Regions from separate parts of the Rahnella sp. RFA10(1/100) genome, predicted to be linked through region 1. Evidence: predicted binding sites of a transcription regulator. Region 1 holds the regulator's gene; the other holds the start of a gene.
What was found. The regulator CRP, encoded in region 1, controls carbon source genes, mostly activating them, when cyclic AMP is high. The targets are predictions, from matches to a motif close to ATGTGANNNNNNTCACAT.
Positions count from the first base shown of each region.

Region 2: the regulator CRP is predicted to act here: its motif matches at 3,598-3,615, upstream of ETV65_RS14240 (glycoside-pentoside-hexuronide (GPH):cation symporter).

Region 1 is NZ_SEWR01000005.1:14,180-29,067, reverse strand. Features, by position in the region: gene cysG (siroheme synthase CysG) at 1-113, opposite strand, end outside; gene nirD (nitrite reductase small subunit NirD) at 189-539, opposite strand; gene nirB (nitrite reductase large subunit NirB) at 536-3,088, opposite strand; gene ETV65_RS15795 (cytosine deaminase) at 3,311-4,594, shown strand; gene ppiA (peptidylprolyl isomerase A) at 4,740-5,306, shown strand; gene ETV65_RS15785 (aldose 1-epimerase family protein) at 5,611-6,816, shown strand; gene ETV65_RS15780 (YhfG family protein) at 6,911-7,084, shown strand; gene ETV65_RS15775 (putative adenosine monophosphate-protein transferase Fic) at 7,074-7,676, shown strand; gene ETV65_RS15770 (aminodeoxychorismate synthase component II) at 7,753-8,328, shown strand; gene ETV65_RS15765 (aspartate aminotransferase family protein) at 8,451-9,668, shown strand; gene ETV65_RS15760 (YccS/YhfK family putative transporter) at 9,907-11,982, opposite strand; gene crp (cAMP-activated global transcriptional regulator CRP) at 12,044-12,676, opposite strand; gene ETV65_RS15750 (OsmC family protein) at 13,039-13,446, shown strand; gene ETV65_RS15745 (phosphoribulokinase) at 13,450-14,319, opposite strand; gene ETV65_RS15740 (YheU family protein) at 14,471-14,716, opposite strand; gene ETV65_RS15735 (hydrolase) at 14,713-14,888, opposite strand, start outside.
Region 2 is NZ_SEWR01000004.1:167,275-182,162, forward strand. Features, by position in the region: gene ETV65_RS14225 (ATP-grasp domain-containing protein) at 1-44, opposite strand, end outside; gene ETV65_RS14230 (MFS transporter) at 956-2,113, opposite strand; gene ETV65_RS14235 (ATP-grasp domain-containing protein) at 2,079-3,212, opposite strand; gene ETV65_RS14240 (glycoside-pentoside-hexuronide (GPH):cation symporter) at 3,746-5,125, shown strand; gene ETV65_RS14245 (glycoside hydrolase family 31 protein) at 5,122-7,161, shown strand; gene msrB (peptide-methionine (R)-S-oxide reductase MsrB) at 7,453-7,959, shown strand; gene msrA (peptide-methionine (S)-S-oxide reductase MsrA) at 7,978-8,697, shown strand; gene ETV65_RS14260 (methionine synthase) at 8,794-9,825, opposite strand; gene ETV65_RS14265 (DUF1852 domain-containing protein) at 9,853-10,836, opposite strand; partial or broken gene ETV65_RS25375 (MFS transporter) at 11,118-11,234, opposite strand; gene fucP (L-fucose:H+ symporter permease) at 11,429-12,667, opposite strand; gene ETV65_RS14280 (L-rhamnose mutarotase) at 12,858-13,205, opposite strand; gene ETV65_RS14285 (SDR family oxidoreductase) at 13,202-13,978, opposite strand; gene ETV65_RS14290 (amidohydrolase family protein) at 13,978-14,832, opposite strand; gene ETV65_RS14295 (L-fuconate dehydratase) at 14,868-14,888, opposite strand, start outside.

The sequences.
Region 1 (14,888 bases):
AGTTCTGCGCCAGCTTCCAGCAGCAGACGCGCTTTACGTTCAGCAACATCACCGGCACCAACCAGTAAACAGGCTCTGTTTTTTAACTGACAAAAGAGGGGCAAATAATCCATGGACGCTTCTCTATCAAACTGATGTGGCGGAACAGATAATAACGCCGCCCGGAGGCGGCGTGGAAGGCGTGCAGTTTAGCCGGCTACAGACTGAAGGCTGGCGGTATTGATTTCCACATTGCCGTTCTGTACACGGACCTCGTAAGCCGGAACTGAATACTGTTCGTCTTCCATGCAGACTCCGTCGGTCAGACGAAAATGCTGTTTTTTCAGCGGACTGGCGACCCACAACTCGCCCTGATGTTCCGCGATAATCCCCCGTGACAGCACGCTGGCCTGTGCAAACGGGTCAATGTTCGACAGGGCAAAAATCTGCTCATCAGCGTAAGGACGGAATAGCGCAACCTGCTGATCGCCTGCCAGCGCGCATACACCGCAGGCGGGTAAGATCTGGTCGACGGAACAAAGTGTTAACCACTGGTTCATAATACTTCCTCCCCGCCGGCGATTTGTCTCACCGGAATACGCTCGTCGGGACGCGCCGGACGATGCTGCTGACGCTCACCGACAAACTGCACGTTCGGGTCACGCTGGCTGCTGTTGATAAAATGGCTGAAGCGGGTTTGCGCAGCCGGGTCGTTCAGGGTTTCCTGCCACTCGCAAACGGCCGATTCACGCAGGCGTGCCAGTTCGGCTTCCAGTTGATCGTTAAGCCCCAGTTTGTTATCGATGATGACTTTGCGCAGGTAGCCGATACCGCCTTCGAGGTTATCCATCCAGACCGAGGTGCGTTGCAGCTTATCGGCGGTGCGGATGTAGAACATCATGAAACGGTCGAGATAACGCAGCAGGGTGTCATTATCCAGATCGGCGGCCAGTAAATCACCGTGCCGTGGTTTCATGCCACCGTTGCCGCAGACATAAAGATTCCAGCCGTTTTCTGTCGCGATAATCCCGACATCTTTGCCCTGTGCTTCAGAGCATTCACGGGTACAGCCGGATACGCCGAATTTCATTTTATGCGGGGTACGGATGCCTTTGTAGCGGTTTTCCAGGCTGATGCCGAAACCGAGGCTGTCGCCCACACCATAACGGCACCAGGTGCTGCCAACGCAGGTTTTCGCCATGCGCAGGGCTTTGGCGTACGCCTGACCGGTTTCGAATCCGGCACTGATCAGTTTCTGCCAGATGGCCGGTAAATCGTCTTTTTGCGCGCCGAACATGCCGATACGCTGTGAACCGGTAATCTTAGTGTAGAGATTGTACTCAGCCGCGATTTCACCTATTGCCTGCAAGCCTTGCGGCGTGATTTCACCACCCGGCGAACGCGGTATAACGGAATAGGTGCCGTCTTTTTGCATGTTGGCGAGAAACACATCGTTGGTGTCCTGCAACGGCGTGTGCTGCGATTTCAGCACATAATCATTCCAGCAGGAGGCCAGCAGCGAGCCGACGGTTGGTTTACAGACTTCGCAGCCGTAGCCTTTGCCGTATTTATTCAGCAAATCGTTGAATGAGCGGATGCCTTCAACGCGGATCAGGTGATAAAGCTCCTGCCGCGAATACGCGAAGTGTTCGCAAAGATGATGGTTAACTTCGATGCCTTGTTTGCTGAGTTCGGCATTCAGTATCTGCGTCACCAGCGGAATACAGCCGCCACAGCCAGTGCCAGCTTTCGTTGCTGATTTCAGCGCCGCCACGGTAAGACAGCCACCCTGAACTGCTTTGATGATATCGCCTTTGGTGACGTCAAAACACGAACAGATTTGTGCGCTTTCCGGCAGGGCATCAGTGCCCATCACTGCGCTGCCACTGCCTGCATGAGCGGGCAGGATCAGCGCATCCGGATTTTCCGGCAAAGGAATACTGTTCAGTACCCGTTGCAGCAGATTGCCGTAATCACTGGTGTCGCCGACCAGCACTGCGCCAAGCAGCGTTTTATTATCTTCGCTGACGACCAGGCGTTTATACAATGCTTTGGTTTCATCCAGATAGACATAGCTGCGCGCGCCTGGCGTACGGGCATGGGCGTCGCCGATACCGGCCACATCGACGCCTAACAGTTTCAGTTTGGCGCTCATGTCGGCACCCGTGAAAGCGTTATCGCGACCCAGTAAATGGTCGGCGGTGACCTGCGCCATTTTGTAACCCGGCGCGACCAGTCCAAAAGTCCGCTGATTCCACGAGGCACATTCGCCGATGGCATAGACGTCCGGGTCACTGGTTTGGCACTGATCATTAATCACGATGCCGCCGCGCGGGGCGATCTGCAGATCGCACTGACGTGCCAGTTTGTCCTGCGGTCGGATACCGGTGGAGAACACGATGAAATCGACTTCGAGGAAAGTACCGTCGGCAAATTCCATTGTTTTACGGGCAGCACTGCCGCCCTGAACAATCTGGCGCGTATTTTTGGCGGTATGAACGCGTACGCCCATGCTTTCGATTTTCTGACGAAGCTGGCTGCCACCCTGTGTATCAAGCTGTTCCGCCATCAGGCCAGGCGCAAATTCGACAACGTGCGTTTCTACGCCAAGGTTTTTCAGTGCCCCGGCTGCTTCGAGGCCGAGCAAACCGCCCCCGACCACCGCACCGCGTTTACTGCGACGGGCACAGGCCTCGATGGCATGTAAGTCTTCAATGGTGCGGTAAACGAAGCAATCCTGACCATCAGAACCGGTAATCGGCGGCACCCACGGGTAGGAGCCGGTAGCAATAATCAGTTTGTCGTAATACACCGTGCGACCGCTGCTGGAGTGAATGACTTTTTCACTGCGGTTGAGCGTAATTGCCCTTTCGCCAATCAGCACATTGACATGATGCTTTTCGTAAAATCCTTCGCGAACCAGTGACAGCTCTTCCGCAGTATGGTGGGAAAAATAAGAGGAAAGATGGACGCGGTCATAGGCCACGCGCGGCTCTTCACAAAACACCGTGATATCGAACTGATCCGGTTCTGCTTTATCCAGTAAATCTTCGATAAAGCGATGGCCGACCATGCCGTTGCCAATCATCGCGATTCTGACTTTGCTCATAATTGCCTCAATATTGATTTTCTGAGGCTAAACATAACCCGCGCGTAACAGGGGGTATTGATGCAAATCAAGCCGATCCCAATATACTCCTTAGGGGGTATTTAACTGATTTCATTGGGTTTTTGTGTAACCTTTCGATTTATAAACACTTTCAGGCTATTGTTCTAGGATTGGCTTTTAAAAAACCACAACACAGTCTTTCTAAAAATGGTGAGGTAATGCGTGAAGAAAACTCTTTTGCGTACCGTTAAAAATGTCAGGTTGCCTGGCCGTGAAGGGTTATGGCAGATAGACATCGACGACACCGTGATACGCCAGATTGTCCCCCAGTTGGACAATGCCGATTACGGCAAACATATCCTTGATGCTGAAGGCGGGCTGGCAATCCCCCCTTTTATCGAACCGCATATCCATCTTGATACCACCCAGACTGCCGGTCAGCCAGCATGGAATCAGTCCGGCACGTTATTCGAAGGCATTGAGCGCTGGGCTGAACGCAAAGCGCTGCTCTCGCATGAAGATGTTAAACAGCGCGCATGGCAAACCCTGAAGTGGCAGATTGCCAACGGCATCCAGCATGTGCGCACTCATGTGGATGTGTCTGACCCGACGCTGACGGCGCTCAACGCCATGCTGGAAGTGAAAGCCGAAGTCGCGCCGTGGATCACGCTGCAAATTGTGGCGTTTCCGCAGGAAGGCATTATGTCGTACCCGAACGGTGAGGCCTTGCTGGAAGAAGCGCTGAGGCTGGGCGCGGATGTGGTAGGCGCTATTCCGCATTTCGAATTCACCCGCGAATACGGCGTTGAATCACTGCATAAAACCTTCGAACTGGCGAAAAAATACGACAAGCTGATCGACGTCCATTGCGATGAAATTGACGATGAACAGTCGCGTTTTGTCGAAACCGTGGCCGCGCTGGCCTTGCGGGAAAATATCGGCCCACGCGTCACCGCCAGTCATACCACGGCAATGCATTCCTACAACGGGGCGTATACCTCGCGTTTATTCCGCTTGCTGAAAATGTCCGGTATCAACTTTGTCGCCAACCCGCTGGTCAATATCCACCTGCAGGGGCGGTTTGATACTTATCCGAAACGCCGCGGTATAACGCGTGTGAAGGAAATGCTGGAGGCGGGGATCAATGTCTGTTTCGGGCATGATGATGTGTTTGACCCGTGGTATCCGCTTGGTACCGCGAATATGTTGCAGGTACTGCATATGGGGCTGCATGTCTGCCAGTTAATGGGATATCAGCAAATTGATGACGGGCTGAAGCTCATCACCACCTGCAGCGCCCGGACTATGAATCTGGAAGGTTATGGTCTTGAAAGCGGCAATGCTGCCAGCCTGGTGATCCTGCCGGCGCAAAGTGGTTTTGATGCCGTACGCCGCCAGACGCCGGTACAATATTCCGTGCGCGAAGGGGTACTGATCGCGCAAACACAGCTCGCAAAAACGGTCATCCATCTTCATGAAGATTACCCTGTAGATTTCAACAGTTAAGACCGTTAAAAACAGGGTGTAATATTTTGAAATAATTAGAATATTTATTCTCAAGCGTAAATAAAAGTAAAGGTCTGGCGCTGAGCGTAAAGGCTCTTTAGAATCAGTAAGATCTGTTGTTTGTATTCTGGAGAAAGGAACTGTCATGTTTAAACGTACTTTAGTGGCCCTCACTGCGCTGCTATCCCTGACTGCAATGTCGCCCGTTCTTGCGGCCGCTCAAACCCACGTCATGCTGACCACTTCAGCAGGGAATATCGAACTGGAACTCGACAGTGCGAAGGCACCGGTTTCTGTAAAGAATTTCGTTGATTACGCCCAGAGCGGCTATTACAACAACACCATTTTTCATCGCGTGATCCCAGGTTTCATGGTTCAGGGGGGCGGTTTTACGGCTGACATGCAGCAGAAAGCGACCAAAGAGCCCATCAAGAACGAAGCGGATAACGGCCTGCGCAACCTGCGCGGCACCATCGCCATGGCGCGTACTGCCGATAAAGACAGCGCGACCAGCCAGTTCTTCATCAATGTGGCAGATAACGCCTTCCTCGATCACGGTCAGCGTGATTTCGGCTATGCCGTATTCGGTAAAGTCATCAAAGGGATGGATGTGGTAGACAAAATGTCTCAGGTCAAAACCAATAATGTCGGGCCTTATCAGAACGTGCCGACGACGCCGATTGTGATCCTGTCTGCGAAAGTGCTGCCTTAATTTCTCAGCCTTTCTTCCAGAATACTGTTTTTCTAAGCCTCCGGTTCCGGGGGCTTTTTATTGCCTGTCTGCTAACACGCTTAAGCTGAAACGCATCAGCTTATGAACCTTCATTCTTGTTTCAGATCTCAATTTCATGTGCAAATTTTCCCTCAACTAAACAATTTTTGCGAGGCCGGGCACGTTACCATCTGCCATTTAGCCTCAAAAACGCTCAACTTGAAGGCTGTCACATTTTTCGCCTGACGGAGTTTGTAGGCTGAATTGCTTTTGGGCTAAATCAATTCAGCAAAAAGGGGTTATTGTGAAAAAATTACTCGCAACCGGGATCGTTCTGGGGCTTTTTTCGTGGCAAGCTGCTGCACAAACTATCGTGCTGACGGATGCTGAAGCCGGTACAGAACTGGGAAACTGGAAGACTGATAGCAAAAAGCTGAACATTGCGGGAACCGATTTCAGCATCGAACAAAAAGTGTTACACGGTGGCAAACAGGAAGGGTCAAAAGTTATTACCATTACCAGCAAGGGACTGACCATCGCTCTCAGCCCGACGCGCGGGATGGATTTATTGCACGTGACCGGCGATAACATTCGCTTAGGCTGGGATTCTCCGGTTCAGGAAGTGGTCAATCCTGCGTACATCAATCTTGAAAGCCGTAACGGTGTGGGCTGGCTGGAAGGTTTCAACGAAATGATGGTGCGTTGCGGCTTTGAATGGACCGGACATCCTGTTACTGCCGACGGCATGATTTATACGTTGCACGGCCGGGCAGGCAATACACCCGCCTCGAAAGTGGTGGTTGAGATCGCCGATAAAGCCCCTCATGAAATCACAGTGCGTGGCTTGCTGAAAGAAGATACCTTTAAGAAAGCCAAGCTGGAAACCTGGACTGAACTGCGTTACGTGCCGGGTAGCCATTCGTGGACTATTCACGACACCCTGACTAACCAGTCGGATTATCCGCACGACTATCAGATTATTTATCACAGTAATTTCGGTCAGCCGATCCTTGAGCAGGGTGCCCGTTTCATTGCGCCGCTGAAATCAATCTCTCCGTTCAATGATTACGCCAAAAAAGGTTTAGCAGACTGGCAGACTTACGCCGGGCCGACCAAAGGCTTTGATGAGATGGTCTTTAACATGGTGCCGCTGGCGGATGCGCAGGGTAAAACGATTGCCGGCGTAGTGAACAAAGCGGGGAACAAGGGCGCATCGATTGAATTCGATACCCATCAGTTGCCGCTGCTGACGCTGTGGAAAAATACCGACACCCTGAAGCAGGGTTACGTTACGGGTATCGAACCGGGCACTAACTATGCCTATCCGGTGACTATCGAACGTAAACAAGGCCGCGTGAAACAACTGCAACCCGGCCAGAGCACGGTCTTTGAGTTGAAATATTCACTTCTGCCGGATGCGCAGGCGGTGAAACAGCTTGAGGATCGGGTGAAAACACTTCAGGCAGATCATAAAACAGATGTGAACGAGACCCCTATCGCTGTTGAATAATCCGAGTTTAGGGCGCTGAGGCTGGCGCCCTTTTTTCTCTGTCTATACTTAACTCCACCAGGTATATACCCGAATAGCTGTACCCAGGGAGGAAATGATGGCGAAGAAACTGACACTCAGGCAGCAGGAAAAACTTTTTCGCGAACGTCAGCGGCAGAACTTTCAGGCCAGCAGTGCGCTTGATGGTTTGCAGGTTGAGGTTATCACGTTAGACAACGAACAAATTTCACAACGTCTCACCGAACTGAGGAAGCACTATGAACGATAAACTCGTGGCCGGTGCCGACCCTTATTATTATCCCGGCATCAATGTGCTCAAAAACCGGCTGGAAATACGTGAAGAGCATCGGCTGTTGCAGGCTGAACTGGCGTTTACTGCCCTGCGCGCGTCAGCGATGCCGCTTGGGCCTTCAGTGATGGGATTGCCGCATCTGTGTGCGGTGCATCTGTCCTTGTTCCAGGATATTTATACCTGGGCAGGCGAGTTCCGTGAGATTGATATTTATAAGGATGACACGCCGTTTTGCCATTTCGAATACATTGAAAAAGAGGGCAATGCGCTGATGCAGGAACTGGAAGAGGAGAAATTTCTGATCGGCTTACCGCTGGATAATCTTGCTGAGCGACTGGCTCATTATTATACCGGGCTGAATTTGCTGCATCCGTTCCGCACAGGGAATGGTCGTGCGCTGCGCATTTTTATCGAGCAACTGGTCATTCATGCTGGCTACGACATTGACTGGTCTAAAGTGGATCGGGAAAGCTGGCTGGCAGCCAATAAAACAGCGGTATTTGGTGATGAATCAGGGTTGGTGGCAATTTTTAATGCCGTTGTCAGTGAAATCCCGGAAGAACATTAAGCGACAAAATACTGAGCCCGCGCTGAAAAATGCGTAGAATTGCCCGGTAAATTCTGCGACTTTTACCGGGTATATTATGCTGCTGCTGATCGACAATTACGATTCCTTCACCTACAACCTCTATCAATATTTTTGCGAGCTGGGCGCAGAAGTGAAAGTAATGCGTAACGATCAGCTTACCCTCTCCGACATTGAACAACTTTCTCCTTCACATCTGGTGATTTCTCCGGGCCCGTGTACGCCTGATCAGGCGGGCATATCCCTGCCCGCCATTGTCCATTTCTCCCACCGTTTACCGATTCTTGGCGTTTGCCTCGGGCATCAGGCGATGGCGCAGGCGTTCGGCGCGAAAATCGTCCGTGCGCGGCAGGCCATTCACGGCAAAACCTCACCTGTCCGCCATACCGGCAGAAGCGTCTTTACCGGGCTGAATAATCCGCTGACCGTGACGCGCTACCATTCTCTGGTGGTCGCGCCACAGACGCTGCCCGACTGTTTTGAGGTCACGGCATGGACAGAACGTAGTGGTGATCGCGACGACATTATGGGCATCATGCACAAAACCTTGCCCCTGCATGGCGTTCAGTTTCATCCTGAAAGCATTCTGAGCGAGCAGGGGCACCAGCTTCTGGATAATTTCCTTAAAATCTAATCAGTTAATATTGCTGAAAAAATTACTTCCGCCTCGGGTGCGATTTTCGTTTGCCTGTCTGTGATTTTTTATGCATATTTTGTGATTATATTTTCATATTAATGGCAGTGGGGAGACGAGTAATGTCAGAAAAATCAGCGGTAGATCGGGGTACATTCGATAAAGTCATTTTACCGGTTTATTCACCGGCGAAATTCATTCCGGTGAAAGGTAAAGGCAGTCGCGTTTGGGATCAGCAAGGGAATGAATATGTTGATTTCGCAGGGGGTATTGCTGTGACAGCGCTCGGGCATTGCCATCCGGCACTGGTGAAAGCGTTGCATGAGCAGGGCGAAACCCTCTGGCATGTCAGTAATGTATTTACCAATGAACCCGCCCTGCGACTGGCGCAGAAGCTGATCGATGCCACTTTTGCCGACCGTGTATTTTTCGCTAACTCCGGCGCTGAAGCCAACGAAGCGGCTTTTAAACTGGCGCGTTACTATGCTTCACACCGTCACAGCCCGTACAAAAGTAAGATCATCGCTTTCCATAACGCCTTCCATGGTCGCACGTTGTTCACAGTTTCCGTGGGTGGCCAGCCGAAATACTCCGACGGCTTCGGCCCGAAACCCGCTGACATTGTGCATGTGCCGTTCAACGATCTGGATGCCGTAAAGGCGGTGATCGACGACCACACCTGCGCCATTGTGGTTGAGCCGGTGCAGGGGGAGGGCGGCGTTACCCCCGCTACCCAGGCGTTTCTGCAAGGCCTGCGCGAGCTTTGTGACAAACATCAGGCGCTGCTGGTTCTGGATGAAGTACAAAGCGGTATGGGACGCAGCGGCAAGCTGTTCAGCTATATGCACTACGGCGTGACGCCCGATATTCTGACCACAGCCAAAGCGCTCGGCGGCGGTTTCCCGGTCAGTGCCATGCTGGCAACTGAAGAAGTGGCTTCCGTTATGGAGCCGGGCAAACACGGCACCACCTACGGCGGCAACCCGCTGGCCTGTGCGGTGGCTGAAGCTGCGCTGGATATCATCAATACACCTGATGTACTGGCTGGCATCAACGAACGCCGCGAGAAATTCATCAGCGCGCTGGATGCCATCAATCAGAAATATCACATCTTCAACGAGTTCCGTGGTCAGGGGCTGCTGATCGGCGCCGAGCTTGCCGATGCGTATAAAAACCGTGCCGGAGAATTCCATGCCGCCGCCGCAGAAGCCGGGCTGATGATGCTGGTCGCCGGACCAAACGTGATGCGGTTTGCGCCTTCACTGGTGATTGATTTCGCTGACATCAGCGAAGGGATGGAAAGGTTTGAGAAGGCGGTGGGGAAAGTTTGTGGGGGGTGATCCCCACGGCCCCGTCTTTAAACGCTTGATCGAGAAAATTTCGGTTTCCCACTAACATTTATCACATGGTCTCTTGCGCCGAAACCGACCAAAGAGGGCTATGACTAGCCCTCTTTGGTCGGTTTCGGCGCGGTGAGTTAAGCGATCACGGCAATTGAAAAGCCGAAAGTTTCTCCATTTCAAAAAGCAGTCTGGCTGCAAGCCAGTAAAAAGGGGGATTTGAAAGGTGTCTCCCCTTTCACGCCCGCCGCGTCAGCCAGATCCCATGATGTGGTCGTTGCTTCCACGCCAGTGACGAGATCGTATGCATTACGCTGAGATGTGAAATCACGCGCCGCAGGTGGCGTTCCATTTCGGTCAGCGGCATATCCGGATGAAGTTCCGGCGCATTAAACAGATTATTCTCGCTGCCCGGCCCGTCATAGAGCAGTCGTTGCTGGCAGCTTTGCAGTGCGATTTCGCAGGTCTGCAAATATTCCGTCGCCAGTTTTTCCGGCAACATATAATGTTCGCGTGCGAGGATTGTCATCGCGTTGATATGTTCGACCACAAACTGGCTGTGTGTCACCCATAACCGCATGTCTGCCAGATAATGCGAGTTAAAGCCGGGCTCCTGCATCGCCTGGTTTAAAGAAGTGAACAGCTTATTGTGCGCCTGATTGACCCGCATACGGGTATACGCCAGTTTTGCGGTGTCGGGGTTTTCCTCAAGCAGCAGACGGATAGCGTCCTGATACGTTTCCAGCGCCTGATGCGCGTTCTGGCGCAGCAAACCGCTTTGCCATTGCGGCCATAGCCAGAGGGTGCCACCGAAGGCCAGCGCACAGCCGAGCAGCGTATCGACCAGTCTTGGTATCAGAAAATGCACACCGTTCATCGCCAGTAGTTGCAGGGTATACACTGCCGTCACCGTCATGCCGACCATCGCCAGCCCGTAATTTTTGCGTAAAACCGTATAGGACAACAAGGTGATCAGCAGCATGCACAGCAGCGTGGTGCTTTCCGGTAGCGCCAGTTTTAACAATCCTGAAGCAATCAGCAAACCGGCCAGCGTACCGAGCGCACGGTGCTGGATCCTGACCCGCGTGGCGTTATAGCCGTTCTGGCTGACCAGCATGATAGTCAGCAAAATCCAGTACGGTTTGGGCAAATTGAAGAACAGCCCCAGGCTGCTGCCAATCGCTAAAATAATGCCCAGACGCGCGGCATTACGCAGGGCCACGGATTTGAAAGAAAGATAGCTTTTTAGCGCAGTCCAGAAGGGCAGACGTGGCTGGGTGCTCATCAGATCGCGCCGGTATAACGGGCGCTGGGTCCGCAGCAGGCGCGCAATGCGGCTGAAATGGTAATAACAAAACTGGCCAACCGGATTGTCCGGGTTACGCGCGGCGATTTTCTCCAGCGCAGCCAGCTCATTGGCCATGGTAAAGCGCTCAGATAAACGGTGATAAAGAATATCGCCGGCAATCACCCGAAGACGGGTGGAAATCACCTGCGCATTGCGGCGGATTACCGCTTCTGCATGGCTTTCCTCAACCAGTTTCTGTACTTCCTCCGGCTGATGCAGGCTGACGGTAATGTGCTCCTGCAAATCGAGAGCAACCTGAAAAAGCTGAAACAGTCGCTTATGGTGATGATGATGTCCGTGTTGTGGCAGCATGTGTAATTGCTGATAAAGCAGGGCAATCAGATCGATAACCTGCTGCTGACGGGTAAGTAATGGCGGCAACGCCGTCTCGGGATCGGTATGTTGCGTCAGCAGACTGTACTTGGCCTCGAAATAATCCGCGAGTTGCAGATAAAGCTGGCTGAGCGTTTCGCGCATAGGCTGTTCTTGCGAAATACGAAACCACACCCAGTTAAACACCCCGTACCAGGCTGTGCCTGCTGCGAACAGCACCGGTGCCTGCCACATCGGGCGCACACCGACCATACTCAGCGTGAAAATAGTGGCTACCAGCGCGCCGGGTAACAGGCGCGCATGTAACGGGCTGATTTCACCGGTAACGCCGAGCAATAACGCCAGCGATAGCATGATCAGCGGCAGCGGAACGTACCAGTTTTCCAGCATCAGTTGCAGCAGAATGCTGCTCACGGCAAACAGTGAACCGCCGACGATCAGACGTTTGAAAAAGCGTTTGTGCGGGGTATCCAGACCGGCGATGTTACAGCAGGCCGGGCAGAGGGAAAACAGCAGACCCATTTGCAAGTTGCCAAACAGCCAGCAAATGCCAACAGGCAGGCACAACACCAGCGTCTGGCGCAGCGCGTAATTCACTTCAGGATGGTAAAACAGTTTTCGCCATAACGTCATGGGTAAAGCTTAGCCCATAAAAAAGGCGCGACAGTATTCTGCCGCGCCAATTTTCGAGGGATTAACGTGTGCCGTAAACGACAATCGTTTTCCCGTGTGCGGAGATCAGGCTCTGATCTTCCAGCATTTTGAGGATTCGTCCGACTGTTTCACGTGAACAACCGACGATTTGGCCAATTTCCTGACGGGTAATCTTGATTTGCATCCCGTCCGGATGGGTCATTGCATCAGGCTGTTTAGCCAGGTTGAGCAACGTTTGAGCGATACGACCGGTTACGTCGAGGAAGGCAAGGTTGCCGACTTTCTCTGACGTCACTTGCAGACGGTTGGCCATCTGCGCGGAGAGACGCATCAGAATATCCGGGTTAACCTGAATCAGCTGGCGGAACTTTTTATACGAAATTTCAGCCACTTCACAGGCAGTTTTAGCACGTACCCAGGCACTACGTTCCTGACCTTCTTCGAAGAGTCCCAGCTCACCGATGAAGTCACCTTGGTTAAGGTAGGACAGTATCATTTCCTTGCCTTCTTCATCTTTAATCAGGACAGCAACTGACCCTTTCACGATGTAGTAAAGCGTTTCGGCTTTTTCACCCTGGTGAATCAGCGTACTTTTAGAAGGATACTTATGTATATGACAGTGAGACAGGAACCATTCAAGAGTCGGGTCTGTTTGTGGCTTGCCGAGAACCATTAGCTATTATCCTCTGTTGTTATCGCTGCCCAAAATCACAGGGCTCAGAGTTCCCTGTATGGCACTTCAAATCCAAAGCGCCCTTTCAGCATATAACTCCCCAGAAATGCTGCAAGCGGATGTCGGAGTGCAACAGCCTGTTTATTGCTGTTAACACCGTGGGTTCTGTTCTTAAACCGCAAAAACCGTCACCGCAATTTACTGGAAAGTATGTTTCGGCTTTGTTTGTAGCACAGGTTTGAGATGCTGTCTTCTGTTGTCTCGCTTCAGCATGATGGCGATCGGGTTACGTTGCCAGATTTTGGTCTAAAGGGTACTCTGAGAGCAGATTTCTAAAAGTTTATTCACCGGGAGAATAGTTCATGCACGCACGTGTCAAATGGGTTGAAGGGCTGACCTTTTTAGGTGAGTCAGCGTCGGGTCATCAGATTTCAATGGATGGTAACGCGGGCGATAAAGCCCCAAGCCCGATGGAAATGTTACTGATGTCCGCAGGCGGCTGCAGTGCAATTGACGTGGTATCTATTTTACAGAAAGGCCGTAATGACGTGCGTGATTGTGAAGTGAAGCTGACTTCACAACGCCGCGAAGAAGCGCCGCGTCTGTTCACGCATATCAATCTGCATTTTATCGTCACCGGTAAGGATCTGACCGATAAGATTGTTGAACGTGCGGTCAGCCTTTCTGCCGAAAAATACTGTTCAGTGTCTCTGATGTTGGGTAAAGCGGCCACCATCACCCACAGCTTTGAAGTGATTGCAGCGGAATAAAGTTTACTCGATTTTCTTACCTTCCATCAGGCGCTGCACCAGTGGCGCCATGATCAGCTCCATCGCCAGCCCCATTTTCCCACCTGGTACCACCAGCGTTTTGATGTGCGAGATAAATGACCCCTGCAACATTGCCAGCAGATAGGGGAAATCGATGTCGTCCAGTCCCTGGAAATGGATCACCACAAAGCTTTCATCCAGTGACGGAATGGCTTTTGCTGCGAACGGGTTTGAGGTGTCGATAGTCGGCACACGCTGGAAGTTGATGTGGGTGCGGGAAAACTGCGGCGTAATGTAGCTGATATAATCATCCATCGAACGCACGACGGAATCCATCACTGCTTCACGTGAATGGCCACGCTCCCCGGTATCGCGCACCAGTTTCTGGATCCACTCCAGGTTAACGATAGGCACAACGCCGACCAGCAAATCGACCTGGGCGGCGACATCAATTTTGTCTGTCACTACACCGCCGTGCAGGCCTTCATAGAATAAGATATCCGTTGGTTCCGGCAACGCCTGCCATGGCGTAAACGTGCCCGGCACCTGATTATAGGGAACCGCTTCGTCATAAGTATGCAAATACTTACGTGAACGGCCGGTGCCGGTTTTGCCATATTCGATAAAGCTTTTTTCCAGCAAACCAAAGTCATTGGCTTCCGGCCCGAAATAACTGATGTGGCGCCCGAGATCGCGTGCCTTACGGATCGCCGCATCCATTTCAGGACGGGTGAAATGGTGAAAACTGTCGCCTTCCAGCTCCGCAGCGCGTAAGCCAAGCTGTTGAAATATTTTACGAAACGCCACGCTGGTGGTCGTGGTGCCTGCACCGCTCGAACCGGTAACGGCAATAACAGGATGTTTGGCTGACATAAATGCTTTTCTCCAGAAAGGGGATACAGGCTGGCGTGACGCGGTCTTTTCTGTGGTTGAAAATGTAGTGCCGTGCTGCGCATAATTAAGCCTATTGTTACCATATTTATTCGCGAAGTGACAGGTTGTCACAACCTGCTTTCGAGCGGCTCTACCCGTCCTGCGGCACTTCTTCCTGCCCGGCGCGGAACTGACCGCGTGGCATAATATTCAGCGTTTCATGCAACTCTGACCATACCAGCACAATATCACCGCTTTTCAGCTGACGTTTCACGTCATCGACTTTTTGTTCCAGCGATCTTTCCTGCTCGCCGTAATCGGTGCCTTCGCGCAATACGAAGGATTCCACCACGCTGGTGAGCAGTTCAGGATCCAGTTCCTGCCAGGGAATAATCACTCTGTTTTTTCCTTAGTCTTATTTTCTAAATAGGGGGCGATCCAGGCCGGAATGCGTTGTTCCAGCCACATTTGGGGGTTACGTATGCTGCCGGACACAAAGCCGACATGTCCGCCATGTTCCGTTAACTGATATTCCACGCAATCCGGTAAATCTTCTGCTTTCGGGATGA
Region 2 (14,888 bases), on a different contig from region 1:
TTCGTTCTTCTTAAACCCGCAAAAATCACCACTGAATTATTCACAAAACCTCCGTCTCTGGGAATTACATACATTTAATTAACATTTATGGTGCCTTGGAATTTTAGGATTTGCCTTAAGTAAAGTAAATATGAAATATCTTTTTGGGGAGGAAAGTGCGCTATTGAAAAATATTCATGGCGTAAACTATTGAAAATAAATTTTTCATTAATAATCATATAGTTAATTTTTTATTTGTCATTCATGGTGCGGAAATATTTAATAATAAAAATAATCCACGTTTAACAAATTTTTGTTTGTATTTTATTCCAATGATTGATATTTGGCGGTAATTAAGCATGTTGCAAAATTTTAATATTATTTATTGTGTTATTTAAGTAATTATGTTTACATATTAGTAACAACTTTGATTGGCCTTTCACCCCAACTAGCTTTAGTAAGGGAGTTTTCCTGCGCGTTATATATAGAGAAGGGTTTTATTGAATTTTCACGACGCTCTCGGTTTAGAATTTATTTAATAAAAGTGTTATTGAAAATTACATTCAAATATTAATTGTTTTTTGGCGAAATAGGGTGTTTATATTTTTCTGCAACATTTTTCTTGGTTTTTCTCTGAAGAAAATAAAAATATCCTTTTTTTAAAAAAGTTATTTTTATTTATTTTATGCTAACGGACAGTATTAAAAACTAAGCTGGCGTGATTTTAAGTGAAGTGTTCCGGCCTACAGAAGTGATGAGTGATAATTCATACATGCAGTATTCTTTAACAATGTGGAAAAGAATAAGCTTCTACTTTTATGCTATAAGAAATATTATTTTCAGGAGTTTTTATGGATGCATGGCAATGAGGATGCCATTGAGCGAATATTTAAGGAGCCAAAGGATAGGGGAGACTGACGGAGGTATAAACAACAGGGGTAATCCGGGCAATGAAAGTCCGCCCGGATTATCAGGATCACGCGAGGGAGGTATGGCTTCGCATACAGAACAGACTGATTAGTACAGTGACAGCAGACATGAGAATAAAGATAATGTGGAACAAGGGACTGTGTTCATTTGTCCATACGGCGAAAACAGCACCAAGACTTTCACCTATACCTACGGCAAGGATAGAAAGTGAAAAAATAGCTGTCCTTTCATATTCTCCCGTGTTGAAAGACATAATGCTTTGATATGCCGGGATAGCGATAATTTCAGCCGTGCTTATCAGGAAAAGAAACAGGTATAGCATTGCCAGCGAATTATGGAGAGATAACACTAAAAATGCTAAGCCAAAGAGTAAAAATGAGATAATAAGTTTGGTATTATCATCAAATCTGTCAATTAAATAATTAACCGGATAGGCAAGAACTAAGACGGCCAGCCCGTTCAGTGCCGTTACCGTCCATACCAAGTCTGTTCTATGCAAACGGTCGATCACAAAGAGTGGCATTGTGGTTAACGCTAACGAATAGATGAACCACACAAGCAGGATAAGTAGCAGCGTCAGTAAAATCACTTTCCTCCTGACCAGGCTCATTAATACTTTGAAGAAATGTCCCTGTTTGGGGAGGATTATTTTTCTTGTCGCCCAGTAGGTGTATGCACAGGTGAGTGTAAACAGTAAGGACATTGTTTCAAACATATAAACGGGCCCGACATGCTGATACAACATGCCCAGGAGTATGGCCCCACCACTTGAAGCCAGGTTTGTGACCGTACTGAGCAACGAATAGTTTAAAGAGAGTGACTGATTTTTCAAAAAGGAGGTGGCAATACGGATAACAATTGAGTTATTCCCGTAGAAAAGCCCGACGAGAAATGCGCCTAAATAGAGTTGTGTAATCTCGCCACGCGATAGCAGGAAGAAGCCCAATCCTCCTAACAGTTGCAGTATTGCAAGTAAAAGAGGGAAGTTTATTCTATCCAGATAGGGTGAAAAGGCTAAGCGGCCAATTCTCGAAAAGAATATCAACGTGAATAATATACCGCTGGTATGGGCTGCTGACAGCTGCAAGTTTTCGTGTAAATAAGCGATTAACAATGCCTGAGGAGCAAAGAAGGCAAAGGCCCCGATGAAATCCTGGACAAGGATGATTTTAAATATTGAAGAGTTTTGAAATGCTTTTTGCATTATTTAACGCCTCCTCATAACTTGCACCCTCAGCACACAATAAATTGCGTTCGCCCAGATAGGCGTGGCCAACAAACCCTGGTTTTTGGTCTAAATCCGGCGGCAAAGCAGAGGGGCGGCTTACTCCTTTACGTTCTGACCACACAGCCATATGCTCTTTTTTCTGTGCTTTATAACAGAGAGTATCGGTTAGCTGGCTTTGCCATACATTAATACCTGCTGTCTCGGCCGCCATCACTGAGATGAAGTCACCCCCGACACGGTTGTGAATTTCTCCCAAAATAATACCTGCATCAGTATCCCAAAACTCGGCGTGGATCATGCCGTATTCGATACCAATCACTTTGCACGCAGACTCCACTAATGCCCGGGCCTGACGTTTTTTCTGCTCGTCAAGAGAAACACCTGCCGGATTAACATGCCCTTGCTCAAAAAAAGTCTCTGCAAATAAAAACTTTTCAGTGATATTTAGCATTCTGAACTTTTTGCCAACGAAAAGGGCTTCAAGGCTGTATTCTTTACCTTCCACCTTCTCTTCAAGGATGAATGGGTAACCTTTCTGCGGGAGTCTGGGAATAATATTATCAATGTTGTCTGAACAGACAGAATATACCCCGCGACTGCCTGCATCGGTGACGGGTTTAAGGATGGCTTCATGACCGGAAAAATGTATTCTTAATTTTTCCTCTACATCACTTGCTGAATAACACAAAAAAGCTTCCGGCTGGCTGATGCCGCATTTTCGTAACAGCTCACGACAAAGATACTTGTTTTGTATCAGCATGATTGTTGCAGGGCGTGTCCATGAGGAATCTAATAATATATTAAGTTTACTATTTACAAACTGAAGTTTTTCGCGAAAAGCATAACTCCGTTTTATATAGGGATACCTGGCCAGTAAATCCCGCATTGCTTCATCATCGTAATGATTGGTTACCACCACCTCGTCGGCTTTTTGCGCTCTGTCGCCAAACACCCTGAGATTTTCTTCTGTGTCGGTAAGCAGGATTTTATATCCTGCTTCTTTGGCTTCATCGAGTAAATCAGGCCCCTGTACCACGCTTGCCCCACCGAGTAATAACAACCAATTCTCTTGCACCCGTGAACCCTCATTTTCAAAATGCCTGAATAGAAATGTATTGCTTTCAGTCTCCAGGTATTCATAACAATACGTTAACTTGTTAGCAATAAATTACATCATAACCAAAATTTATCAAGATAGAAAAATGCATTTTTTTCATTAATAACAAGAAGATGAAAACATTTCATTCAGAGTTTTAATCCTGATATGGCAACATTAACCACTGTTTATGTTGTCACCTGAATTATTTAAGTTGAATGCACTGGTGTCGGGGTCGCTGGATTCAAACATGCTTTTTTTTCCCGATCCCTCAGGTTCAGCCCTATTTATTAGCAAAATTTATAATTATCGCGGGTATCATTTTCTCTCCTTCTCCCGTTCCGCAGGCGAGACGGATCTCATCATGTTACCGGTATCACACAAATCAAAAATCATAAGAAATTTATGATATCTCGCAATTGTCGCTCTCTTTTAACCATTCTATAACAAGTCCTCGGACCACGGACGGACTGACTTTTTTATGTTTAACCCTACAAAAGGCAGGACGAAAAATGACTGCGAAACTATCCGTAAAAGAAAAGGTGAGCTACGGTCTGGGGGATATGGCGAGCCATATTGGCCTGGATAATGTGATTATATTTTTGACGTTTTATTACACCGATGTTGTGGGATTACCGGCAGTATTTGTCGGAACAATGTTTCTGGTTGCCCGCGTCGCTGACGCCATAGTGGATCCCGCGATGGGGCTGATCGCTGACCGGACGCAAACGCGTTTCGGTAAATTCCGGCCTTATATTCTCTGGCTGGCGTTACCTTTCGGAGCCAGCTGTTTGCTGGTTTATGCGGTACCGGAATCCCTGACCTTGGGTGGAAAGATGGTATACGCCAGCGTCACCTATTGCGTGAAGATGCTGATGTATACCGCCATCAACATTCCTTATTGCTCGATGGGCGCGATCATCACGCCTGATAATACCCAGCGTATTTCCCTGCAATCCTATCGGTTCTTCCTTGCCACGCTGGGTGGTGCAATGTCCACCTTCCTGATGATGCCGCTGGCAGAGATGATGGGTGGCGGCAATAAACTTGACGGCTATTTTGGTGCGATGGCAATCATGGCGTCGATCGCCGTGGTGATGTTCCTGTTGTGTTTTTTAAACACCAAAGAACGTATCAGTGCGCCGCCGACGCACGAGAATTTTCTCTCCGATTTACGTGATTTAGTGCGTAATGACCAGTGGCGCGTGGTGGCGGCGCTGATCTTCTTCAATATCTCCTTCGGCGTAGTACGCCTCGGCGCGATGATGTACTACGTCACCTATTATCTTGGCCACGCCAGCTACTTTATGTGGCTGCTGGCTGCACATATTGTGGGTAAGAGTCTCGGCAGTTTGCTGGTAAAACCGCTGACCCGCAACCGCAGCAAACTCGCGGCCTTCACGCTGTGCGCGGTGCTGACCGGTGCGCTGAGCGCGGCGATTTTCTTCGTTCCGGCATGGATTTCCCTGCTGGTGGGCATGACGTTGCTGGTTTCAACCTTCTATCAGGTCACTACCACACTGATGTGGGTGATGATGTCTGACGTGGTGGATTACGGCGAATACAAACAAGGCAAGCGCATGGATGGCACGGTGTTCTCCACTTTGCTGGCGATCCTCAAAATGGGGATGGCGGTGAGCGGAGCGGTGGTCGGCTGGACACTGGGCATAAGCGGTTACGTGCCCCATGCTGCCCAGCAGAATACCGTCGCGATGTTGTCGATTATCGCATTGTTCTCACTGGTGCCGGGCATCTTGTCGATGTTCAGTGCATTGTCGATGCGCTGGTACAAACTCAATGACGCCACCATGAAACAGATTAATCAGTCCAAAATTTCCCGGGAACATGAGCCTGAACGTCAGGCCACCTTGCATACACAGGAGTCCGCATGAGCGAATTAATCGCCGAAAAAAACCGTATTCTCTGGCATTTCGATCAACAAACGCTGGTGATTGAGCCCTGGGGAGAAAACAGCCTGCGCGTGCGGGCCACCTGCCGGCCTGAGCTCAATGATTCGTTATGGGCGCTACTGCCAGCGGATGTTCAGCCAAAAGCTGAGATCAGCCGCAGCGCAGAAACCCTGACGCTGCGCAACGGCAACATCACAGCATCGGTGAATATCAAAGGGCAGCTGGCGTTTTATAACTCACGCGGCGAGCTGATCCTTGAGGAATTCTGGCGTCAGCGTTCCACCGTCGGCATCGGTGCGACGGAGAAAAGTCAGGACAAATACATCAGTGCGCTAAAGATGGATGCCCGCGAATTTAAAGCCATTCCCGGCGGTAAACATCAGCTGACCGTACGTTTTGAGTCGCGCGCGGATGAGAAAATCTATGGCATGGGGCAATACCAGCAAAATTGTCTGGATCTGAAAGGCTGCACACTGGAACTGGCACAGCGAAACTCCCAGGCCAGTGTGCCGTTTATGCTTTCGAGTCTGGGGTATGGCATGTTGTGGAACAATCCGGCGATTGGTGAGGCGACATTCGGCAAAAATATTACCCGCTGGGAAGCGCAGATCACGGAGCAGATGGATTACTGGATCACCGCTGGCGATACGCCCGCTGAGATCATGCATCAGTATGGCCGTGCAACCGGCACCGCCCCGCAGATGCCGGAATATGCCACGGGTTTCTGGCAGTGCAAATTGCGTTACCGCACACAGCAGGAGGTGCTGGAAGTCGCGCGTGAATACAAGCGTCGCAACCTGCCTGTTTCGGTTATTGTCATCGACTTCTTCCACTGGCCGAATCAGGGCACCTGGTGTTTTGACCCGGTGGACTGGCCGGATCCGAAAGCGATGGTCGCTGAGCTGAAATCACTGGGTATCGAAACCATGGTGTCGGTCTGGCCGACGGTTGACAGCCGGACAGAAAATTATAAGGAGATGAAATCAAAAGGTTACCTGGTGAACACGGATCGTGGTGTATCGGTGAATCTTGATTTCCTTGGCAACTGCACCTTCTTTGACGCCACACATCCCGGCGCACGTCAGTTTGTCTGGGAGAAAGTAAAGCAAAACTATTACGATCTGGGGATCCGTACCTTCTGGCTGGATGAAGCTGAGCCGGAATACCGCGCCTATGATTTCGATAACTATCGCTATCATCTCGGGCCGGTGCTGGAAGTCGGCAACATTTATCCGCAGAAGTTCGCGCAGGGCTTTTACGAGGGGTTACAGCAGGAAGGCGAGCATGAGATCGTTAATCTGGTGCGCTGCGCCTGGGCGGGCAGTCAGCGATATGGTGTGCTGGCGTGGTCGGGCGATATCCATTCTTCTTTTCACGCGCTGCGTAATCAGATTGTCGCTGGCCTGAATATGGGGCTGGCGGGTATCCCGTGGTGGACGACGGATATCGGCGGGTTCCAGGGCGGGAATGTTAATGATCCGATATTTCAGGAGTTACTGATCCGCTGGTTCCAGTGGGGTGTGTTCTGCCCTGTTATGCGTCTGCATGGTTACCGTGAGCCACAAATTCAGCCGCCGGAACCGTGGCGTGACGGCATTGCGCAATGCAACAGCGGCGCACCAAATGAAGTCTGGAGCTACGGCGAAGAGAATTACACGCTGATGAAGAACGGGTTATTCCTGCGTGAGAAACTGCGTCCGTACATCAGCCATGTGATGCAGGAAGCGCATGAGAAGGGGGATCCTGTAATGCGCACGATGTTCTATCAGTATCCGGCTCAGGCTGAAAGCTGGCAGGTGGAAGATCAGTATATGCTTGGCGCCGATATTCTGGTCGCCCCGGTGTTGTACGCCGGTCAGCGCGAGCGGGAAGTGTGGTTACCGGCGGGAGAAACGTGGGTGGCGCTGAATGGAGAACGCTATGAAGGGGGGAGAGCGATTAGGGTCGCCGCCCCAATGAGTGAAATTCCTGTGTTTGTGCGGGAGGGGGCAGACCCGGCTGCACGGGCGATTTTGTAATCTGGTTGCAGATGGCCGCTGCAACGGGGCGGCTGCCTGGAACAGAAGGGTGACAGTTCCGGTTTTTCAATAGCGGTGATCGCACAACGCGCTGCGCCGAAACCGCCCAAGAGAGGGAAGTGCTTTCCCTCTCTTGGATCTCTCCCCGCTTTTCTACTTCGCGCTCCGCTCGCTGGCGCCGCACAGCGGTAATCTCCTACTTATCACAAAACCGTTAACTCTCCGCGAGGATTCCGTAATCCCTCCCCTTGTAGTCTGATGTCATCGACAGTAACCGCAACGGTGGCAACAATGATTAACAGACGTAATTTCCTGCTGGGCAGTGGTGCGGTCTCGGCCGCTGCGCTGATGGGGTTGGTCCCGTCACTGTTTTCCCGCAGCGCCGACGCACAGGCGAAAACTGCGAAATTCGACATCATGCTCACTGAGGCTCAGTGGCATCAGCGCCTCAGCGATGATCAATACCGCATTTTGCGTGAGGCGGGCACTGAACGGCCTTATTCCAGCCCGTTAAATGACGAACACCGGGTGGGTGAATTTGCCTGTGCAGGCTGCAATCTTGCTCTTTTCTCCTCGGCGACCAAATTCGACAGCCATACCGGCTGGCCAAGTTTCTGGAAACCTCTGGGCAACGCCGCGCAAATCAGCCGGGATACCTCGCTCGGTATGGTTCGCGATGAAGTGCATTGTCGCCGGTGTGGCGGACATCTGGGGCATGTGTTTGATGACGGTCCGCAGCCGACCGGCCTGCGCTATTGCATGAACGGGCTGGCGATGACGTTCACTCCACAAGCTTAATCAGTCAGGAAATTACCCATGAAAATTGCATCGAAAAAAATGCGTCATTACAGTCTGATCGCCGGACTGGTGCTGGCGTCAGCGTTCGCGTTCCAAAATAATGCCTGGTCATGGGGCGGGGGCGCTGAACCGGCGGTGGTAATCCCCGCACCGGCAAAAGATGAACCTGCGGGTACGTCGCACAGCGAGACGGCATTGTTTGCCGGTGGCTGTTTCTGGGGAATTCAGGGCGTGTTTCAACACGTGAAAGGCGTGACCAGCGCGGTGTCCGGTTATGCGGGCGGCGACGCGCGAACGGCGAGTTATGAACAGGTGAGTACCGGCGATACCGGCCACGCAGAATCGGTCAAAATTACCTTTGATCCGTCGCAGGTGACGTATGGCGAACTGCTGCATATTTTCTTCTCGGTGGGGCATAACCCGACAGAGTTAAACCGTCAGGGTCCGGATACCGGCAGTCAGTATCGCTCGGCGGTTTTCCCGCTCAGTCAGGCTCAGGCAGAAGTGGCGAAAGCGTATATCGCTCAGCTCGATGCCAGCCACAGTTACAGCGAGCCGCTGGTGACAAAAGTGGAAAGCAGTGCACACTTTTATCCGGCAGAGGCTTATCACCAGAACTTTTTAAACGATAATCCGGATTATCCGTACATCGTGGTGAACGACCTGCCAAAAATTAACGAATTAAAACAGCATTTCCCGGCGGATTATCGCGAACAGCCGGTGCTGGTGAAGCAATAACGGGGCATGATCGGTTTATCACTCAGCCCGGCAGGCTTCTGGTCTGACCGCCTGATCCGGGCTGAATTCTCTTCAGATTGATGCAATCGGGTGAATTTACTTCGCCAGCAGTTCTTTCCGGACGATTTCTGCACCGGCACTTAACGCATCTAACTTGCCTCTTGCTACGCCACGCGGTAATGGGATCATGCCACAGTTGGTGCAAGGATAGAGCTTGTCGGCGTCAACATATTGCAGTGCTTTTCGAAGCGTAGCGGCGACTTCCTCGGGTGTTTCAATAGTATTGGTTGCCACATCGATAGCACCGACCATCACTTTTTTACCCCGGATCAGCTCCATCAGCTCCATCGGAACATGGGAGTGATGACATTCCAGTGAAATAATATCGATATTAGATTTTTGTAGTTTTGGGAAAATCTCTTCGTATTGTCTCCACTCTGTTCCCAGCGTTTTTTTCCAGTCTGTATTGGCTTTGATACCATAGCCGTAGCAGATGTGGACAGCCGTTTCACATTTCAGCCCTTCAATGGCTCTTTCTAATGTGGCAATACCCCAGTCGTTCACTTCATCGAAGAACACGTTGAATGCCGGTTCATCAAACTGGATAATATCGACACCCACAGCCTCTAATTCCCGGGCTTCTTCATTGAGAATTTTAGCGAATTCCCAGGCGAGTTTTTCGCGACTTTTATAGTGATTATCATAGAGCGTGTCGATCATGGTCATCGGCCCCGGAAGAGCCCATTTGATCGGCTGTGTTGTTTGCTGGCGCAAAAACTTCGCATCTTCGACAAAAACGGCCTTTTGACGACTGACCGGGCCAACAACAGTCGGCACACTGGCTTCATAACGGTTGCGAATCTTAACGATCTCGCGGTTCTCGAAATCAACGCCGTTGAGGTGCTCAATAAAGGTCGTGACGAAATGCTGGCGCGTTTGCTCGCCATCGCTGACGATATCAATACCTGCCTGTTGCTGATCTTCCAGACACAAACGCAGCGCATCTTTTTTGCCGTCGAGTAACTCCTGACCTTCAAGCTTCCAGGGTGACCAGAGTGTCTCCGGCTGCGCAATCCAGGAGGGCTTAGGTAAACTGCCCGCAGTCGATGTCGGTAATAATTTTTTCATCACAGGTGACCTTATATTTTTAGTAAATCAAAGAACGGAATGAGCAGACCATTGTTTAAGAACAGTTTGGTAAGGTTTAATAAAATGTTCCTCGGTAAATTTCCCCTGCTCAACAGCCAGCTGGCTACGTTCTTCCCGGTCATAAACAATCCGGGTTAATGAATAATCCTGGAAATTCAGGCTTGGCTGATACTGTTTCCCGGCCGCGGAGTTAGCATTGTAAATTTCAGGGCGGTATATCTTCTGGAAAGTCTCCATCGTGCTGATGGTACTGATCAGCTCAAGATTGGTGTAATCGCTGAGCAAATCGCCACTGAAGTAAAACGCCAAAGGCGCAACGCTGTTTTCAGGCATGAAGTATCGCGCCCGCAATCCCATCTTGGCGAAATATTCATCAGTCAGGGAAGGTTCGTCCTGCTGATATTCGATGCCTAATACAGGATGTTGATTGCCGGTACGGTAATAAGTGTTTTTACTTGAGACGCTCAGGCAAATAACGGGTGTTTTATTAAAGAATTCTTTGTAAATATCGGAGTTAATGAAACGCTTAAAGATATCACCGTGTAATACACCAAAATCATCCGGCAGGCTAAATCCGGATTTATTCTTATTATGCTCCGGCAGTAAAACGCTAAAATCATAATCCCGTACATAAGAAGAAAAATTATTACCTAAAATACCGTCAAAACGTTCATCGGTTTTTTTATCAACGATAGTGGTTTTTAATACTTCAATCACCGGGAAAACGTCGATCTTCCCTGCAATATTAATGTTTAACTGGGCTGTAATGATATCGAGTTCAACGGAGTAGCGGTCACCCACAGGGTTGTCCCAATGCGCCAGTGAATTGAAACGATTGTCAATCATCACTAAGGTGTTGCGCAGGTTTTCCTGGCGTTTTTCACCCCTTGCCAGATTGGCAAAGTTAGTCGTAATACGCGTATTTTCCGAGGGGTTATAATCTTCGTCAAAACGAAGGCTTTTAAGAGTGAATGTAATTTCTTTTTTCATTTTTATCAGGTGTCCTGGTTGCTGAAAAACCTAAATTATTTCAGTAGCCTTCATATTTTTAAGAGTGAATCGCGATGACTCTTTTATGCCTGAGTCATTGAGTGAAAAAAAGTGATTTAAATTCACTGAACATGAGAAAAATTCATGATCCAGCTTGCGCGTCACCGACATACTTCGGCGCTGACCGAAGCATCCCCTTTTAGCCGGTAATAAGCTGAGCGAAATTCATGAGGGAGCAGAAAGATGATCGCAGTACTTTTTGAGGCAGACGCAGTAGCCGAATCAGACGCTTGTTTTTCGATGCGTCAGAAATATCCCCAAAAAAGGCCCAAGCCTGTCACGAACATCCGCAATAAAAAACGGGTTAAACACAGTGTCTGCAATGAACGAATCGACATATTTTACCCTTCAGCGTTATTAAACAGTTTCATACGCGATGAAGTATAAGCAGGATTTTTTCATCCGGGATGACAGGAATGTTAAAACTCAGGGTGTGGTTTTCAGAGTTGCCGCCCCTCCTTAACGCCTGAAGGGTATTAAGGAGGGGCTGTGGTGAGGTGTAGCCATCAGATTGTTTTATATTACAACTTTCTCAATTTGCCGCTTTCGCACGCTGCTTCAGGGCGTAGAAAAGCACCACGGCGAAGCATACCATCGGCAGCGCGTAGGAAATCGCGGTGTTGTAATGGTCAGCAATCGCACCCATCAGGTATGGCATCACCGCGCCACCCACAATCGCCATGATCATCACAGAGCTGGCGCGTTTGGTCTGTTTGCCCATATTCTTGACACCCATTGCAAAAATGGTCGGGAACATGATCGACATGAAGAAGAAAATCGCCACCAGTGCAATCACCGACACGTTATCAATCCCCGCGACCACCACGCCGCACAGCACAATATTAATGATGGCGTAAACTACCAGCAGCGTGGCCGGACGGACAAAGCCCATCAGCCAGGTACTGAAGAAACGGCCAACCATAAAACTTACCATACCGACGGAAAGCAGGTAAGACGCATTCTGATTCGACAGCGTGTGCCAGTGTTCGGTGGTGTAGTTAATGAAGAACGCGCCGACACCTACCTGGGCCGCGACGTAGAAGAATTGTGCAATCACACCACCGGTGAAATGGGCATGCTGCCATAATCCTTTTCCGCCACCCTGATCCCCGGCCGCGCTTTGCTCACGAATATCCGGCAATTTGGTGCGCCCGAACAGGAAGGCAATCAGAAGCACTAACACGGCGATGGCGACGTAGGTAGTTTTTACAGATGACAAGCCGTCTGCCGTGGTGCCCTGCGTGGCAGAGAAGAACAGCGAACCGCCGATAATCGGGCCGATAAACTGTCCTAAGCCATTGAATGACTGAGAAAGGTTCAGGCGACGTTCTGCTCCGGCCGGATCGCCCAGCACGGTAGCGAACGGGTTAGCGGCGGTTTCGAGACAGCCCAGACCGAGGGCGATCACGAACAGCGCGAACAGGAACATAGCGAAACTGCCTGCGGAGGCGGCAGGCACAAACAACAGCGCGCCCAGTGCATAGAGACATAATCCGACCAGGATCCCGGCTTTATAGCCAAACCTGTCCATGAAGAAACCGGCAGGCAGGGCGATGATAAAATATGCCCCGAAATAGGCGGCCTGTAACAGGCCAGACTGGGCTTTATTAACGTGTAAGACTTCCTGGAAATGTTTATTCAGGACATCCAGCAACCCGTAGGATAAACCCCACAGGAAAAACAGCGTGGTGACCAAAATGAACGCCAGGCGGAAACCGGACGTCGTTTTGCGCTGCGCATAAGCGGGCGCGGCAGTTTTATCGGCGAGCATAGTGTATTCCTCAGTATCTGGTAACGCATGTAGGGGGTCAGCTCAGGTGGCTGATTTTTTATGTCAGATAACGTGAAAAACGTGATGAACTCCCTGAGAGTAGGGAGAGCTTTTGCTCCTCCCACATTCACAGGGTTGAGCGGGTTTTGCTTTGCTCCTCCCCTTCGCAGGGGAGGGAGCCGACCGGGTTTTACTTAATCTGTTCAGCAAGCGAAAAAATCTTCTCCATTTCTACCCACTTTTTACCGGCGGGTGTCCACGGCGTGGGGCGCTGATATTTCCACATCAGGGCTTCCCACTCACACATTTTCGGATCCTCCAGACTGCGGCGTTCGAACAGCCCGCTGTCAAACTCTTCCGTGGTTTCCATCACCATCATCAGCCGGTTGCCCAGCCGGTAAATTTCCATCTCTGCGATGCCATAACGGCGCAGATGCGCGGTAATTTCCGGCCAGATTTTGCGGTGATGACGCTGATATTCTTCGATAAGCGCCGGATCTTCCGCCAGATCCAGTGCCTGACAATAGCGGCGCTTCATGTCAGCGCCCGGTCGAGATGCATATAACCACCGTCCACGGTCAGCCACTGGCCGGTGGTGTGAGACGCGCGGGAAGAGAGCAGGAATACCACGGTGTTGGCGATTTCCTGCGGCGTGGTCATCCGCTGTCCCAGCGGAATATGCGAGGTGATTTGTTGCAACTTTTCGTCGGGATGATCGAAGCTTTTGATCCAGCGTTCGTACAGTGGCGTCATGACTTCTGCCGGGATCACCGCGTTCACGCGGATGCCGTCGCCGAGCAGTGCCGCCGCCCATTCACGGGTCAGCGCCAGAATGCCGCCTTTGGCTGAAGCGTAACCGCTGGTGTTGCCTTGTCCGGTTAAGGCGGTTTTCGAGCTGATATTAACGATCGCCCCGTGGCTTGCGCGCAGGGCTTCCAGGCTCAGGTGTGCCATCAGGTAATAGTGGATCAGGTTTTGTTCTAACGATTGCACAAAGGCTTCCCGACCGGCGTCCAGTCCGACGCTGTCGTTGGCTCCGGCATTGTTCACCAGCCCGTCGATACTGCCGTAGCGGGTAAGCACCTCCTGTACCGCCGCCGTGCAACTGGCTTCGTCGCGCAGTTCGGTCAGCACAAAACTGGCCTGCGGAGAAAGCTGTTGCAGTTTATGCATCAGTTGATTGGCAGGTTCGGTATTGCTGATGATCACCGGAATGGCACCTTCTTCCGCCAGCGTCAGCGAAATCGCCGCGCCAATACCGGACCCGCCGCCGGTGACGATCACCACTTTATTTTGCAGATGCAGATTCATCAGTCATTTCCTGTAATCGGTAAAGGCTGTAATCGGTAAACCGTGCAGGCATTGCCGCCATATATGGCAGCCTGCTCGTCAGAACTGAGTGAGGCCGTGGCCTGTTCACATAAATCCCATGGATTCTCATCGCCGCCAGCCAGTAAGCACACCGGCCAGTCGGAGCCAAACATCAGGCGTCCGGGCCCGAAAACCTCCAGTGCGGCATCGAAATAGGGCAACAGGTCGCGGGCAGACATCCCCGCCGGGCGCGGCTCAGTCAGTAGCCCGGAAAGCTTACAACTGACGTGTTGTAACGCCGCCAGCGGGGCGATTTGTTTCTTCCAGTACGCAGCGCCCAGGCTGAGATCCGGCTTGCCGAGGTGATCGAGCACCAGAAAATGCCCGTCATGCCTTATGGCAAACTGTACGGCTTCGGCAAGATGGCGGTGCGTCACCAGAATTTCATAAACATATTCCTGCTGCTGAAGCTGGCGAATACCGGCATTGATGGCCGGATCTGCCAGCCATTGTGCAGGCGAAGGTTCATCCTGAACCTGATGACGAAAGCCGCGCAGCAGCGGGTGTGAGAGAGCATCCAGCTCCCGTTGCAGCGCGGACGACGACAGATCGACCCAGCCGGTCACGGCGCACACAAAGTCAGTTTTTCCGGCGATATCCAGCAGCCATCGGGTTTCACGGGTGCATGAGCATGCCTGAACCAGTACCGTGCTCTGAATGTTGTGACGTTGTAACGTTGACGTCAGTGTTTCCGGCAAGAAATTCTGTTTCAGCACCGTCATTTCATCGCTTATCCAGCGGTAGTCCTGCGGGGTGTAGCGCCAGAAATGCTGATGGCTGTCGATTCGCATCATCGGCCTCCTCCTTGCTGCTTTTTCGATCATTAAGGTCAGGCGTGATGGCGGTATTT